DNA from 2 places in the Cytobacillus sp. MT66 genome. Region 2 is predicted to be linked to the other one. Evidence: riboswitches for the same ligand, from Rfam matches in the RefSeq annotation. Region 2 holds a riboswitch; the other holds the start of a gene.
What was found. A riboswitch is a leader RNA that binds a small molecule or an ion and turns the genes downstream of it on or off. The one in region 2 is predicted to bind lysine.
Positions count from the first base shown of each region.

Region 1: it holds a riboswitch for lysine, as region 2 does, so the genes downstream of both, AC1Q59_RS13265 (Na+/H+ antiporter NhaC family protein) here and dapA (4-hydroxy-tetrahydrodipicolinate synthase) in region 2, are expected to answer to the same signal.

Region 1 is NZ_JBXAFB010000006.1:259,885-263,089, reverse strand. Features, by position in the region: gene AC1Q59_RS13265 (Na+/H+ antiporter NhaC family protein) at 1-1,448, opposite strand, end outside; lysine riboswitch at 1,558-1,751, opposite strand; gene AC1Q59_RS13260 (HD-GYP domain-containing protein) at 1,848-2,933, opposite strand; gene AC1Q59_RS13255 (YunC family protein) at 3,171-3,205, opposite strand, start outside.
Region 2 is NZ_JBXAFB010000007.1:111,134-114,338, reverse strand. Features, by position in the region: gene AC1Q59_RS14290 (tellurite resistance/C4-dicarboxylate transporter family protein) at 54-1,112, opposite strand; gene AC1Q59_RS14285 (hypothetical protein) at 1,271-1,462, opposite strand; lysine riboswitch at 1,609-1,788, shown strand; gene dapA (4-hydroxy-tetrahydrodipicolinate synthase) at 1,917-2,801, shown strand; gene msrA (peptide-methionine (S)-S-oxide reductase MsrA) at 2,899-3,205, opposite strand, start outside.

The sequences.
Region 1 (3,205 bases), on a different contig from region 2:
ATACCCGAAATGGCAGCCGATGTCAGCGCATATGGCAACTGGGTCAGCACGTGATCCATATGATTGCATCCCGCACCTGTCGACGAAAGAATGGTTGTATCTGAAATTGGCGAACAATGATCGCCAAACACTGCTCCTGCCAATACTGCTGCCATCGCTGGCAATAATAGACTTAAATCTGTAGCTGCCGCAATATTACCCGCAATTGGCAGCAATATTCCAAATGACCCCCAGGACGTTCCTGTACTAAAGGCCATAATCCCCGCAACAGCAAATAAAAGGAAAGGCAAAAGGGCAATATTCAGATTAGCGCTTTCTACAATGCCTGCCATATACTTCCCAGTTTCCAAACGGCCAATCAAATCAGAAATCATCCACGCAAAAATAAGAATGTAAATGGCTGGGAGCATGGATTTAAGACCTTCACTAACACCTTTGCCAAAGACATTGCCATTGACACCTTTTAAGACAAATGCCTGGCGGAAAAATAAAGCAAAAGTAACAGCTAATCCAAGAAGACCGCCTAGAATCAGGGACTTAGACACGTCTGTATTTTCAAAAATTGAAAAAATGGTCGCATTGTCACCCGCAGCCTTATATCCAGTCAAAAACATCATGCCAACCGTTCCTATGATTAGCGCAAGTATTGGCCAGATTAAATCTCCTACTGTACCCTTAGAGCTTGTTGGGAGATCATCCTTTAATTCTCCAGGTGCCTGTTTTTTCGGGTCATGAACGAGACCTTCCTCGATAGCCCGTCTCTCGTGCCCCTTCATTGAACCAAAATCAATGTTTCCTAGCGCAATAATAAATACCATTGCCAAAGTAACCCAAACATAAAGATTCATTGGAATCATCTGCACAAATGCCGAGAAAGCCGAATACTCGGTGATATGATTAGCAGCAAGAATGGTTCCAACTAATGTAATAATATAGGCGCCCCAGCTTGATACCGGTGAAACCACACAAACCGGCGCACTCGTTGAATCAATTAAATAAGCAAGCTTAGCACGTGAAACCTTATGCCGATCGGTAATAGGGCGAGAAATTTGCCCAACAGCCAGGGCATTAAAATAATCATCTATGAAAATAATAATTCCTAAAACCGCCCCAACTAGCTGAGCACCTGCACGGGTTTTCACACGCTTCATGGCCCATTCCCCAAACGCATAGCTCCCGCCTGTAATGGAAATAAAGGCGGTAATTACGCCTAAAACAAATAAAAATAAGATGATATAAATATTCCAGGTGTTTAACTCTCCTTCAGCAATAAATATTCCTTTTAAAGAGTCTAAAATAATGCCTGCTGTTCCTGTAAAGCTGAAATCAGCCAACAGAAGGGCTGCTGATATGATTCCGGCTCCCAGCGACAGAAGAACTTTTCTGGTCAAAATAACCATGACAATGGCCAAGAGCGGCGGTATGATTGAAAAAATCGTATTCTCCAATTTTCTTCCTCCTTGTTTATAAAAGGGGAATAATGATCGAGTGAAAACAAAAAAAGAGTAATGATAGAAAAGTCTACCATTACTCTTACAAGTAATTTACTTCTCCATCACGATCTGTAGCTCCCCATTATGAAGGTCTTGCGAAATTCTCCTCCATAGTGACAGTGCTGCTCCTTTTCAAAGCAGCCCCAGCATTAAAACCTATGACAGATTCTAGCGCTTCGGCAAAATTCCCTTCCAGCAGTGATCATTGTTGTCATCCTCACACAGCCTACTCTTGAATTCTGCTCCTCTACCTCACCGGATATGATAAGGCTAATATACAATTGGTACCTCTACTATAGCAGAGTGTAAAAAAAGCTTCAATGTTTTAGCAGAATAATATTTATTCCATTTTAATTAAAAAGTGGTGTCACAGCCTGTGATGGTAATGCTTAATTCATTTTTCAAATCAATTTCATATGGAGGAACCTTTTCGCCCATTTCCTCCATGATTCTAACCTTTGGCCTGTCGCCAAATCCAATATTTTGCCCAGCTACAATCCCTTTTCTGCCATCGCTTAAATCAACAGTAATTCCAACAGGATAGATAACAACAGCAAGTCTAAAAGCTTCAATTATCTTTTTTTCAAACAGCGTTCCGGATCCTGCATAAAGGATTTCAAGCCCCTCGTGAGGAAGCATGGCCCTGCGGTACACACGGTTGGAGGTGACAGCATCAAATACATCTGCCACTGCTAATATTTTCCCGAAATAATGAATTTCATCCCCGACAATCCCTCTTGGATAGCCTGAACCATTAAGCCTTTCATGATGCTGAAAAGCACAATGGGCAACAAGCAGCGGAATGGTTGGAACTTTTCTTAATAACTGAAATCCTTCTTCGGCATGTGTTTTAATCGCTTCATATTCCTCTTGTGTTAATTTTCCCGGCTTTAACAGCACTTCCTTTGGCACCTTAATCTTGCCAATATCATGAAAAATCGCCCCAAGACCAAGTGTCTCAAGGTCTCTTTGCGGCAAATTTAGCTTTATTCCAATCGCCAAAGCATACAGCGTTACATTTAAAGAGTGTGAGAAAATATAATTATCGTATATAAAAGCATCAGAGAGTAATGTTAATAGTTCCTTTTGATCCTTTATTTCTGTCATTAAACAACGGATAAGCTCCGAGAACTTTTTCGATGCTTTCTCCACAACCAGTGAACCGTGCAGAGAAGTATCTTTCTGAATTTCCTTAAATGTGGAATTGATCGTTTGAATGGTTTCTTTCCTTAAAGAATCGGAGATGGTGCCATTGTATTGAATATCTTCGTTTTCTCGATCCTTTATAAATATGTAACTGATTCCTAATGTATTAAGTCTATGGATGATAGCCTTTTTTAATTCCACACCCTCATTTAACAAAACTTGTCCATTTTCATTATAAATTGCTTTGGCAAGAATCGTTCCTGATTCTACAGAGGAAGTTGTAACTAATCTCATGAGTACACCTATTTCATTAAGGAGTTTTTGCGTTATTTAAGCCTATGAAAAAATACATATTTTTCTTCTTTTTGCGACATTTTTCCTATTATTTCTACATTAACCTTTTTTAAGCAATAATTTCAACCCTACTTTTGTCCTTATTTTTTAAATGCCCTAAATTTCCACTTTAGGCGCTTTGTGCGCAGCTTAAGGCTGGCTCATGTCAAGAAAATAGACAGCCATGTTCAGGCTGTCTTAAACCATCTTTAGGAGCGCGTCCCTTCCAATCA
Region 2 (3,205 bases):
GGGAGCAGCACAATAACCTAAGGCTTAGCTCAAATCGCCTTTATCTATACCTCTTATCTATACCTCTTTTCCAGTCTTCGATAATGATTATATTTAAGATACAAATGGTGAATAAGGCCGAAAAAGACAACCATCCATGCAACGATAGCAATGAATACCATAAAACGCGGTATAGCCATTAACAGCGGAACTCCCAGTGCCTTTGACAGCTGGAAAGTGCTTGTTGTATACATGGCAAGCGGAAACGCCATTCCCCAGAATTGCGGGTCATATGAAAAGGGATAATGGTGATAAAGATGGCGCCAAATCATAAGAATAAACAGCAAAGGAATCCACCATGTCCCTGTAATCCAGAAAAACAGCGTGAACCCCTTTAAAAATGGCGTAATCTCCATAAGCAAAGGAAAGTATTCAGCATGCAGAATTAATGTTGACCCAGCTAACGTGGTAATAGCTACTGCACCCATATTGATCCAGTATGGCGGTGTAAGGGCTGAATATTTAAACTCCACAAAAGTAAACCGGTAAAAAATAAGGGTAATGATATTCAGATATAGCATGCATCCCAAAAAATACATGCATAAGGTAAAAAACAAAATGATATTTTGCCCGCTATGTACAAATGGAACAAGCAATGTGCCAAGAATGGAAACCGATTGAGTTCCGACAGCCGCGATCAGCCAGGCTCCATTGATTCCCTGCTGGATGGCCGGCTTATCCTTGCGAATGGTAACCGCTGTGAAGAATGTATACATGATAATTAACCATAAAAAGATAGCCACACCCCATAAATAAAGAGGAATGGTGTGATTTTCGGCAACAATAATAAGCTGGCTTCCGAACACACTTGTTCCTGCAACTAAAGTAAAAAATCCAGGACCATTCTGATGGCTTGTTAAATCGGAAATTAATTTTGGAAAGAAGAAAACAATACGGGTAAGCGTTAGAAGCCATAGGATTAGATAGGCTGCAATATTTACATAAAGAAGGGACTTTGAGAAGATTTCCATACCTAGAAGATGAGTGCCTATTGATAGAGCTCCGGTAGCCATAACAAGGGCAAAATAGGCTGGAAAAAGATTTTCTGCTTGCAGTTTAATAAATTTGAACATGTCAGACTGCTCCTACAAAAAGTATTTGAACCATTACCTATTTATTTTAACATGAAACTTTCTATTGAACTCTTTAAGTGAATAAAAAATCTGACACGTTTATAAGTGCCAGATTTTTTTAGATTTCTTACTCGGTTTACTGTTCCATTCAGTTCAGCTTAGAAAGGTTTATTCGGCTGATAGGTCGGCTGCTGATTTTGAGCCTGATATTGCTGGCTCTTTGCAATAGCCTCCTGTACATTTTCCTCTAAGGAGAATTCAACATCTGCCCTGTTAAACTGATTTGCCTGGTTCTGTGCTTCAATCACTTTTTGCTGGTCATGTTCTTCGTTTTGGCCAAACTTTTTCATCTTCCATCTCTCCTTATTTCAAATTACATGTGTAGAGTTCCCTTTTGTCCGCAAACTATTCCTGCCGAAAATACTCCTTGTCTTTCACTGGGTCCTCAATTATAATGGAATGTAATTATATATTTTCTTATTTCAATATCTTTTGAAGTGAGGATAGAGGTGCAAAAACCATTAGTACACAAATCCGAGGATAATGAGATCCGCTGACGATTGTGGAAAGGGGGATTTGCCGAAGCTTTAAGAATCTCATGTACTTAAGGCTGGGCCTGCATTGAATAAGTGCAGGACTGTCATATAGAACCGCTATATGGAGGGCTATCGCACAAGAAACGATTACGTTATATTATATTGTTTCTATAAGCAGCAGCGAATTCCTCGATGCTGCTTTTTTGCGTAGGCTTGGACCCAATCTATCCACCTCTAATTAAAATTATTAAAAAGGGCGTGTGAGGAAATGAACTTTGGCCAAGTTTTAACAGCAATGGTAACACCATTTGATCAGAATGAAGAAATTGATTTTCCTGCAGTAACAAATTTAGTTGAACATTTAATCGCCAATGGAACAGATGGGTTAGTCGTAGCAGGCACAACTGGAGAATCTCCTACGTTAACAACAGAGGAAAAGGTCGAATTATTCAAGTTTGTTGTGAAGACAGTAAATGGACGTGTACCAGTCATTGCAGGCACAGGCTCAAATAACACCAGAGCATCTATCAGCTTAACAAAACTAGCGGAAGAAGCTGGAGTTGGTGGGATTATGCTCGTGGCGCCATACTATAACAAACCTTCACAGGAAGGACTATATCAGCACTTTAAGGCAATTGCCCAAGCAACGGCATTGCCAATCATGCTATATAATATTCCAGGTAGAAGCGTTGTCAATATTTCGGTAGAAACCATTGTAAGATTGTCGCAAATTCCTAACATCGTCGCTGTTAAAGAAGCAAGCGGCAACCTGGATGCAATGGCGCAAATCATCAGTGAAACACCGGATGACTTTTCACTATACAGCGGTGATGACGGATTAACCTTGCCTGTTCTTGCTATTGGCGGAGCTGGAATTGTTTCTGTTGCATCCCATATTATCGGCAATGAAATGCAGGACATGGTTAACAGCTTTAGAAGCGGAAACCTTCAAGCAGCCGCCGAAAAGCATCGCAGCCTGCTGCCAATCATGAAAGCCCTATTTGCTGCACCAAGCCCAGGTCCAGTCAAAGCAGCACTTAATATGAACGGAGTCCCAGTCGGGGGCGTTCGCCTGCCAATGATTCCATTAAATGAAGTTGAATTAGCTTCCCTGAAAAAGGCCCTACAGCCGTTAACAGCTGTAAGAAGCTAATAAAGCGCAAGGATCCTGGAGCTAGACCCTTCTTAAAATGAATATTTTTAACAAAATGGACTGTCTCACCACTTGAGACAGTCCTTTTTACTTGAGCTTATTTAAATAGACCGGCAAACTCCCCGTATCCCTCTTCTTCAAGCTTTTCCTTTGGAATAAAGCGAAGAGCAGCTGAGTTAATACAGTATCTTGCATGGTCTGGGCCAGGCCCGTCATCAAATACATGGCCAAGATGGGCATCAGATGTTTTCGAACGGACCTCAATTCTCCTCATGCCATACGACGTATCGAGCTTCTCTTCAATTTCAAAGCGTCTTATAGGCTTGGTGAAGCTCGGCCATCCGCATCCTGCATCATATTTATCCCTTGAGCTAAAAAGCGGCTCTCCGGAGATAATGTCAACG